DNA from 3 places in the Streptomyces sp. NPDC048331 genome. Region 2 is predicted to be linked to each of the others. Evidence: riboswitches for the same ligand, from Rfam matches in the RefSeq annotation. Region 2 holds a riboswitch; each other region holds the start of a gene.

What was found. Region 2 has a riboswitch for cyclic di-AMP ahead of ACGFYY_RS12550 (peptidoglycan DD-metalloendopeptidase family protein). Riboswitches for the same ligand answer to the same signal wherever they lie in the genome.
Positions count from the first base shown of each region.
Region 1: linked by a shared signal. The riboswitch ahead of ACGFYY_RS13975 (M23 family metallopeptidase) and the one ahead of ACGFYY_RS12550 (peptidoglycan DD-metalloendopeptidase family protein) in region 2 are both predicted to bind cyclic di-AMP.
Region 3: linked by a shared signal. The riboswitch ahead of ACGFYY_RS31810 (transglycosylase family protein) and the one ahead of ACGFYY_RS12550 (peptidoglycan DD-metalloendopeptidase family protein) in region 2 are both predicted to bind cyclic di-AMP.

Region 1 is NZ_JBICYT010000007.1:217,567-220,832, forward strand. Features, by position in the region: gene ACGFYY_RS13970 (pitrilysin family protein) at 1-1,295, shown strand, start outside; cyclic di-AMP (ydaO/yuaA leader) riboswitch at 1,512-1,671, shown strand; gene ACGFYY_RS13975 (M23 family metallopeptidase) at 1,684-2,487, shown strand; gene ACGFYY_RS13980 (GntR family transcriptional regulator) at 2,681-3,266, shown strand, end outside.
Region 2 is NZ_JBICYT010000006.1:166,068-169,333, forward strand. Features, by position in the region: gene ACGFYY_RS12540 (aspartate aminotransferase family protein) at 1-453, shown strand, start outside; gene ACGFYY_RS12545 (tyrosine-protein phosphatase) at 502-1,293, opposite strand; cyclic di-AMP (ydaO/yuaA leader) riboswitch at 1,586-1,782, shown strand; gene ACGFYY_RS12550 (peptidoglycan DD-metalloendopeptidase family protein) at 1,787-2,761, shown strand; gene ACGFYY_RS12555 (SGNH/GDSL hydrolase family protein) at 2,925-3,266, shown strand, end outside.
Region 3 is NZ_JBICYT010000030.1:12,105-15,370, forward strand. Features, by position in the region: gene ACGFYY_RS31800 (cytochrome P450) at 1-300, shown strand, start outside; gene ACGFYY_RS31805 (transglycosylase family protein) at 389-1,426, shown strand; cyclic di-AMP (ydaO/yuaA leader) riboswitch at 1,703-1,875, shown strand; gene ACGFYY_RS31810 (transglycosylase family protein) at 1,879-2,607, shown strand; gene eno (phosphopyruvate hydratase) at 2,893-3,266, shown strand, end outside.

The DNA of each region.
Region 1 (3,266 bases), on a different contig from region 2:
TGTCCAACGGGCTGACCCTGCTGCGCTGCCACCGGCCGGGCCAGCAGGTCGTCGCGGTCGAGGTCAACCTCGCCGCCCCGCTGGACGCCGAGCCCGAGGGCCTGGACGGCGTGGCGACCATCATGGCGCGGGCCTTCTCCGAGGGCACCGACAAGCACTCGGCCGAGGAGTTCGCGGCCGAGCTGGAGCGCTGCGGCGCCACCTTGGACGCGCACGCCGACCACCCGGGCCTGCGGGTCTCGCTGGAGGTGCCGGCCTCCCGGCTGCCCAAGGCGCTCGGCCTGCTCGCCGAGGCGCTGCGCGCCCCGGCCTTCGCCGACGCCGAGGTCGACCGGCTGGTGCGCAACCGGCTCGACGAGATCCCGCACGAGCTCGCCAACCCGCAGCGCCGCGCGGCCAAGCAGCTCTCCAAGGAGCTCTTCCCGGCCGACCTGCGGATGTCCCGGCCGCGCCAGGGCACCGAGGAGACCGTCGCCCGGATCGACTCCGCCGCGGTACGCGCCTTCTACGAGGCCCACGTACGCCCCGCCACCGCCACCGCGGTGGTCGTCGGCGACCTGACCGGCATCGACCTGGACGCCGTGCTCGCGGACACCCTGGGTGCCTGGACGGGCAACACCGCCGCCGCCCGCCCGGTGCCGCCGGTGACCGCCGACGACACCGGCCGCGTGGTCATCGTGGACCGGCCCGGTGCGGTCCAGACGCAGCTGCTGATCGGCCGGATCGGGGCGGACCGTCACGACCGGGTGTGGGCGGCCCAGGTGCTGGGCACGTACTGCCTCGGCGGCACCCTCACCTCGCGCCTGGACAAGGTGCTGCGCGAGGAGAAGGGGTACACCTACGGCGTGCGCGCCTTCGGCCAGGTGCTGCGCTCCACCGCCGACGGCAAGGGCGCCTCCATGCTCGCCATCAGCGGCTCGGTGGACACCCCGAACACCGGACCGGCGCTGGAGGACCTCTGGAAGGTGCTGCGCACCCTCGCCGAGGGCGGTCTGACCGACGCCGAACGCGATGTCGCCGTGCAGAACTTGGTGGGCGTGGCCCCGCTGAAGTTCGAGACGGCCGCCTCGGTCGCGGGCACCCTCGCCGACCAGGTCGAGCAGGAACTGCCGGACGACTACCAGGCGCAGTTGTACGCCCAGCTCGCCGCGACGGGCACCGTGGAGGCGACCACGGCGGTCGTTCAGGCCTTCCCCGCGGACCGGCTGGTCACCGTCCTGGTGGGCGACGCGGCGGTCATCGAGGAGCCCGTACGGGCCCTTGGGATCGGCGAGGTCTCGGTCGTCTCCAACTGACGGTCGGGTGACGGCCCCTTGAGGGCCGGCCGAGGCTTTCGGCAAGGGGTTCTGGTGACTTGTCACCAGAACCCCTTTTGTCCGTTTAGTGGTGAGGTTGCTTGTATGCGGTGTGGCGTACGCAACAAAAAGCCGTGTCTGTTTGGCGATTGACTGATGATCCGCCTAGCGTCGGCCGTGCTGTTCGTCAGTTGTGCCCGCCGCACCCGCGGCACCGGACAGCGATCGCCGAGTCCCCGTCAGGCGCGAGCCTGGGGAGCCGGGGACCCACATGAGTCCCTGGGGTGAATCGGACCCCCTCGCAAGAGGAGGCCCGTAGGAGACCTTCCTGCTCCGAACCCGTCAGCTAACCCGGTAGGCGAGAAGGAAGGAAAGGATCAAACCCTTCATGGCGTTTGGCAGTCGTCCCGCTGGTACCGGTAAGCACCGTGGCTCCAGCCGTCTGAGCAAGAAGACCGCCGGTTACGCCGGTATCGCCGCGATCGCCACCACGGGTGTCGTCGGCTCCCTCGCCGCCCCGGCCTTCGCCGCGGACAACCACAGCAGCACCATCGGCCAGGACAACGGCCTCGGTGCCGTCGTCGTCGCCGAGGACCTTGCGGGTGACATCGCCGACCAGGCCGAGTCCCAGCACCGCGTCGCCGAGCAGGACGCCGTCAAGGCGCAGGCCGAGGCCGACGCGAAGCAGCGGGCCGCCGAGGCCAAGCGCATGGCCGAGGCCAAGGCGAAGGCCGAGCGCGAGGCCGCCGAGCGCGCCGCCCGCGAGGAGGAGCGCAAGCGCCTCAACACCTTCGTCGCCCCGGTGGACGGCTCGTACGTCAGCACGCAGTACCACGCGGGCGGCGGCATGTGGTCCTCCGGCAGCCACACGGGCATCGACTTCCACGCCGCCTCCGGCACCTCGGTCCACGCGGTGGGCCTGGGTACCGTCGTCGAGGCCGGCTGGGGTGGCGCGTACGGCAACAACGTCGTCATCAAGCACAACGACGGCACCTACACCCAGTACGGGCACCTGTCCTCGCTGAACGTCTCCGTCGGCCAGCAGGTCACCCCGGGCCAGCAGATCGGTCTGTCGGGCTCCACCGGCAACTCCAGCGGCCCGCACCTGCACTTCGAGGCCCGCACGGGCTCGCAGTACGGCTCGGACATCGACCCGATCTCGTACCTCCGCTCGCACGGCGTCGGTCTCTGACCTCACGCCCCGCGCCTCGCGCCGCTTCACCGAAGACCCCGGCTCTCCGAGTCGGGGTCTTTGTTTTTGCGCCTTCGTGCAAATGTTTCGTATTTCCGGCCGCTCTCGGAAATTATCGTGTGTTGCAATAGGGTCGCAGCACGCGCATGTGCGTGCAATGACGCTGCAGTCGGAAATAGGCGGAGGTTCGGTCTTGCGTATTCCTGCGCACGCGGTATGCACGGCGATCCGCGACGACATCGTCTCCGGGGTGTTCGAGCCGGGCGGCCGGCTGACCGAGGAGGTGCTGGCCCGCCGGTACGGCGTGTCACGCGTCCCGGTGCGCGAGGCCCTGCGGACCCTGGAGTCGGAGGGGTTCGTGACCACGCGGCGCCATGCTGGGGCGTGCGTGGCCGAGCCGACCGAGCAGGAGGCCGCGGACCTGCTGGAGCTGCGGATGCTCCTGGAGCCGCTGGCCGCCGCGCGAGCCGCCCGACGGCGCACCGACGCACACCTCAAGGTGCTGCGCGGACTGGTCAGGCTGGGGCAGGAACGGGCCAGGCGGGGCCAGGGGGAGGATCTGCGGTCCCTGGGCGGATGGTTCCACGAGACGCTCGCCCAGGCCTCCGGCAGCCCGGGGCTGATCGCGCTGCTCACGCAGATGCGGCACAAGATCGCGTGGATGTACGTGGTGGACGCGCCGGCCCGGCCCGTGGAGTCCTGGGCGGAGCACGGTGCGGTCGTGGACGCGGTGGCGCGCGGCGACGCCGAACGGGCGCGGGCGCTGACCGCGATCCACG
Region 2 (3,266 bases):
GGCCTCGCGGTCCTGTCCGTCATGGAGGACGAGGAGGTCGTGGCGAACGCCCGGGTCATGGGCGACCTGCTCCGCGGGCGCCTCGCCGCGCTGGTGGACGAGTACGAGCTGCTGCACGAGGTGCGGGGGCGCGGGCTGATGATCGGCATCGAGTTCGGCCGGCCGTCCTCGCTGGGCCTGCGCAGCCGGTGGGCCATGCTGCAGGCGGCCCGCAAGGGGCTCTTCGCGCAGATGGTCGTGGTGCCCCTGCTGCAGAAGCACCGGATCCTCACCCAGGTCTCCGGGGACCACCTGGAGGTGATCAAGCTGATCCCGCCGCTGATCGTGGACGAGGAGGACGTGGACCGGTTCGTGGGCGCCTTCCGTGAGGTCATGGACGAGGCGCACGGCGGGTCCGGACTGATCTGGGACTTCGGCAGGACGCTGGTGAAGCAGGCCGTCGCCACGCGCTGACGGCCCACCCACCCCGTGGCGGAACCGGTCCGGCCGGTCCCGCCCGCGTCAGACGAGGAGCCGGTCGCGCAGTCGGTCGAGGGTCTCGGGCGTCAGCCCGAGGCCCTCCGCCAGATAACGGTCCACCCCGCCCCAGACCTCGTCGATGGTGTCGAAGGCGGCCACCAGGTACTCGGCGCGGGCGTCGAAGAGCGGCGCGAGCAGCTCCATCACCTCAGGGGAGCGGGCGCTCGCCGACTCGTCGGTGCGGCGTACGCGATAGCGGCGGTGCGGGGCGTTCGACTCCAGGTAGTCCCTCACGATCGCCGCGCGCTCGACGCCCAGCGCGAGCAGGGTGACGGCGATCGACAGGCCGGCCCGGTCCTTGCCCGCCGCGCAGTGCATGAGCGCGGGGACGCTGTCCTCGGCGAGGGCGTGCACGACCCGACTGTGCTCGGCGGTGCGCTGCCGGATGATCCCGCGGTACGAGTTCGACATCCGGGCCGCGGCCTTGCCGTCGCCCAGGATCTCGCGGAGCTGCACGAGGTCGCCGTCGCGGACCAGCCGCCAGAACTCCCGCCCGTCCGCCGGGTCCGAGAGCGGGATGTTGACGTTCCGGACGCCGGGCAGCTCGACGTCCGGCCCCTCCAGCGCGTGGTCGGCGCCGTTGCGGAAGTCGAAGATGGTGTGGAGGCCGAGTGAGGCGAGGAAGTCTGCATCACTTTCGGTGGCATGTGCGAGATGTCCGCTTCGGAACAGTCGTCCCGTCCTGACCGTTCGTCCGTCAGAAGTCGGCAATCCGCCCACATCGCGGAAATTGCGCACTCCGGACAGCTCCGGCTCCTGTATCTGCTGGGTCAAAGCGATTCCTCCGCCACGTCGTGGGCCCTCTGTCCGAATTACACTACTTGGCGCCAACTTGCCATATCCGGAGGCGAGATCGGGCGCGCCCCCGTGAGCCAGATCATACGGTGACCGTGAGTGCCTGATCGTCGAAGGCGAATGGCCCCGTCGGGGCGGCTGTTGGCGGTGCGGAATGGACGGAGGGTGACGGTAATTCCGTCGGTCCCTCATGCCTGTGATTCCGTCAGGGAATTCACGGCTTGTTCCGTGTGGCCGCAAGGGATTACCTTCGCGATCGATCCGGGTGGACCGCCAAATCCTGCCGCCTCCCGGAAACCGCATCCGACCTATTCGCGCGGCAGGAGCGGGGGAACCAGGTAAGCCGCTGTTCCGGGGATCTTTTCTCCGGGACGGCTCGGGGTGAAGTCGTTCATGTCTCGTACAGGTGCGGCCGGACATCTCCAGTCCGAACCCGACAGCTCACCTCGCAGGCGCCGGAGAGGAATTCGTCATGCCTGCAAAGGGTAAGCACCGCCGTCCCAAGTCCCTTTCCCTTTCCCGCGGCTTCGCCGTCGCCGGAACCGGTGGCGCGGCCCTCGCCCTGCCGCTGATCGGTGCCGCCGGCGCCCACGCTGCCGGCGCCCCGACCGCAGCCCCCGCGGTGACCCCCGCGGTGGCGACGCAGGCCCCCCTCGCTCTCCGGTCGGCGCCCGCCGCCGCCGTGCAGTCCGCCCCGACCGTCTACACCGTCGTGCCGGGCGACTACCTCTCCAAGATCGCCGCCGAGCGCCACCTGGCGGGCGGCTGGGAGCAGCTGTACGCCGACAACCGCGAGGCCGTCGGTGGCAACCCGTCGCTGATCCACCCGGGCCTGAAGCTCCACCTCGGCGGCCCCGGCGAGCCGGCTCCGTCCGAGGCCGAGGCCGAGGCCGCCCCGGCCCCCGAGGCCGAGCCCGACGCCGCGCCGGCCGAGCAGGCCGCGCCGAAGCCGGTCCGCGAGCAGGCCGAGCGGGCCGCCCCGGCGCAGCCGGAGGCCGCCGCCGAGCCCCAGGCCGAGGCCCCGGCCGCAGCGCCGCGGTCGGGTGCCTTCGTGGCCCCGGTCGGCGGTGGCATCTCCACCCAGTACAAGGTCGCCGGCAGCATGTGGTCCTCCGGCTACCACACCGGTGTCGACTTCATCGCGAGCATGGGCACCACCGTCAAGGCGGTCGGCGCGGGCACCGTGGTCTCGGCCGGCTGGAGCGGCTCGTACGGCAACGAGGTCGTCATCCGGCACGCGGACGGCAAGTACTCCCAGTACGCCCACCTGTCCCAGCTCTCCGTCTCCTCCGGCCAGAGCGTCACCGCCGGGCAGAGCATCGGCCTCTCCGGCTCCACCGGCAACTCGACCGGCCCGCACCTGCACTTCGAGATCCGTACGACCCCGTCCTACGGCTCGGACCTGGACCCGATCGCCTACCTCCGCTCCAAGGGCGCGAGCCTCTGACGGCACCCGCCGTCGAACCACCGACACGCGTGAGGCCGGGACCCGAGGGGGGTCCCGGCCTCACGTGTACTTATTCCTTATCCCCCGCGTGGTAGAGATCACGGTCCGTCAACCCCTTATTACGTTGGCGTAGGTTGCTTGCGGGAGTGAAGGATGGTGTCCCGTGGCAGCGACGACGACCAAACTCAAGACCATCGGCTCGTACGCGGCGATCGGGGACAGCTTCACCGAGGGTGTGGGGGACCCGGGACCCGGGGATTCCTATCTCGGCTGGGCGGACCGGCTCGCCGTGCTCCTGGCCGATCAGCGCGAGGAGCATGACTTCCGGTATGCGAATCTGGCGGTGCGGGGGAAGCTCCTCGACCAGATCGTGGCCGACCAGCTCCCGAGGGCCAAGGCCCTCGCACCGGACCTGGTGACCTTCTGCGCGGGCGGCAACGACATCATCCGGCCCGGGACCGACCCGGACGACGTGGCGGAGCGGTTCGAGGCGGCCGTGGCCGAC
Region 3 (3,266 bases), on a different contig from region 2:
GTCGTCCTCGCGGCCGCCGACCGGGATCCGGAGCGCTTCGCGGAGCCGGATACCCTCGACCTCTCCCGGACCGACAACCAGCACCTCGGATACGGGCACGGCATCCACTACTGCCTGGGTGCTCCGCTCGCACGACTTGAAGGGCAGACCGCGCTCGCGACTTTGCTGACGCGTCTGCCTGATCTGGAACTGGCTGTTCCGCCCCAAGACCTGCGCTGGCGTGGTGGGTTGATCATGCGAGGGCTACGTACTCTTCCCGTTCGATTCGCGGCTCAAAACACTTGCGCGAAACCTGATTAAAAGTCAGATCCGGCTTGAACTTGTGACAATCGTTCGAAGGCCGCTAGGTTCTGCCGTTACCCCGCTGTTATGCGAAAGGTGATCCCTCATGCTCTCCGGGAACGGCCGTCACAGACGCCCCCGCCAGGTCCCCGCGCTGGTCGTCACAGCCGGTGTCACTGGCTCCGCGTTGGCCATGCCTCTGCTGGCCGCCACCAGCGCCACCGCCGCCGACACGTCCACATGGGACAAGGTCGCCGAGTGCGAGAGCGGTGGCTCCTGGAGCGCCAACTTCGGCAGCGGCGCCTACGGCGGACTCCAGTTCACCCAGGAGGAATGGCAGAGCGCCGGCGGGCTCGAATTCGCCGAGCGCCCCGACCTGGCGAGCCGTTCGCAGCAGATCGCCGTGGCCGAGCGGGTGCTGGGCTCGACAGGGCCGCAGGCGTGGCCGCTGTGCGCGGCCTCGGCCGGCCTGGTCAAGGAGAGCCCCGCCGCACAGGTGGACCCCGGTCTGCCCGGCGGCCGGGGCCCGCTGACTCCCGCACCGTCCCGCCCGGACGACGCCGTTCCGTCGACCGGCGGCAGCAAGCCGTCCACGGACTACGGATCCCCGACCCCGGCCCCGGACCCGAGCCCGTCCAGCACCCCGTTCCTCATTCCCGACGCCCCGTCCATCGGACTGCCCGTCATGCCCGCCCCGGACGTCCCGACGACGCCCCCGGTCGACCCGACGGCCCCGGTGCAGCCGGGCGACCCGACCGATACGCCGACCCCCGTCGACCCGACGGCGCCGACGCAGCCGGTCGACCCGACCGCGCCGCCCACCACCGCGCCCGTCACGCCGGGGCTGCCCCCGGTCGACCCGACGGCCCCCGTGACCCCGGTGGTCCCGCAGACCACCGGTGCCACTCCGGTCGAGGGCAACGGCAAGCACCGCGGTGCGCCGGAGGCCGACCCGTCGGCTCTGCCTGACGCCTCGTCGAACCCCGTCTACACGGTCCAGGCGGGCGACAGCCTGGCGACCATCGCGGTTGCCAAGGGCGTAAAGGGGGGCTGGAACGGTCTCTACCAGGCCAATGAGCAGGTCATCGGCGAGGACGCCGACCTCATCAAGCCGGGTCAGAACCTGGATCTAACCCCGCAATAAGGACAGTTCAGTTATCCGGAAAGAGTCGAATGTCGGATTTCTGTAAGTGAGACATGTGTCTCTTCCGGTCAACTGGCGTGTCTCGCCCAGGGCATTGCGCAAACCCTGCCCTCACCTGCGCAAACACCCCTGCGAGGGACGCAAGTAGGGGTCGTTTCTCCCCGATGTTGCTCGTTGAACATCGGGGAGAGACCTGTCTACCTTCTGAATCGCTCGCCACCGCGAGCTCCTTCGACCGCATCGCCGAATCCTGCCGGCGGACGGGGGGAACAGTCGTCGCGTCAAGCGCCGAAGGCAGGAGCGGGGGAACCAAGGTAGGTGCCGGGAGCGGCCGTTGAGAGACGGTCACGCCACCGGCTTGGGGTCAAGACGTGCGCTAGGTCGCACGGCCGGGCAACTCACTCGCCCGAACCCGACAGCTCACCTCGTAGGCGTCGGTGAGGAGAAACTCCATGCTGCTTTCCGGCAAGGGCAAGCACCGTCGCGGTACTGCAATCGAGCGGTCTGTCCGGATCGTCACGCTCGCCGGTGTCGCCGGTGTGGCCGTGGCCGCCCCCCTGATGGCCGCGGGCACCGCCAGCGCCGCCACCTCGTCCGAGTGGGACAAGGTCGCGCAGTGCGAGTCCGGTGGCAACTGGGCCATCAACACGGGCAACGGCTACTACGGCGGCCTGCAGTTCTCGCCCTCCACCTGGTCCGGCTTCGGCGGCAAGTCCTACGCCCCGCAGGCCAACCAGGCCACCAAGGCGCAGCAGATAGCCGTCGCGGAGAAGGTCCTCAAGAGCCAGGGCAAGGGCGCCTGGCCGTCCTGCGGCAAGGGTCTGTCGAACTCCTCCTACGCCGGTGGCGGCGCCGAGGCCCCGGCCTCCAAGCCGCAGTCGAAGCCGAAGCCGAAGGCCGAGACGAAGAAGACCGAGACCAAGAAGACCGAGACCAAGGTCGCGCCGAAGCAGGAGACCAAGCGTCCCGAGGCTCCGACCACCCGCTCCGAGCGCGCCGAGGCTCCGGTCGCGCCGAAGACCGGCAACGGCTCGTACGAGGTCAAGTCGGGCGACACCCTGGGCACCATCGCCGAGGCCAACGGCGTCAAGGGCGGCTGGCAGCAGCTGTTCGAGCTCAACAAGGACATCGTCGTGGACGCCGACCTGATCTACCCGGGTCAGAAGCTGAAGCTCAGCTGAACACCGCGGTAGCACCGCGGGAACATGTACGCGGCGTCAGCTGACACCGTGCAGGATTCCCACCGCCCGGCGCGTGCCTCACGCGCCGGGCGGTGCCGCGTTCGGCCCAGTAGCCCGATGATCAAGCGACCCTATGTCCCGGAAGAGGGGTATTCGGTCCCTTTTTCGTCCCAGGGTCCGGGCGGTCGGGCGGTCGAGTGCCCGGAGCCGGTTAGGCTCTAGGCGGCAAGGCCATCCCACGGCCTGACATGCCACCGCACACTCAGCGTCACATCCCAGAAGGAGATGCTCGTGCCGTCCATCGACGTCGTCGTAGCCCGGGAAATCCTGGACTCCCGAGGCAACCCCACGGTCGAGGTCGAGGTGGGCCTCGACGATGGCAGCACCGGCCGTGCTGCAGTTCCGTCCGGCGCCTCCACCGGTGCATTCGAGGCCATCGAGCTGCGTGACGGTGACCCCAACCGTTACTTCGGCAAGGGTGTCGAGAAGGCCGTCCTCGCCGTCATCGAGCAGATCGGCCCGGAGCTCGTCGGCTACGACGCCACCGAGCAGCGGCTGATCGACCAGGCCATGTTCGACCTGGACGCCACCGACAACAAGGGCTCGCTCGGCGCCAACGCCATCCTCGGCGTGTCCCTGGCCGTCGCGCACGCCGCGTC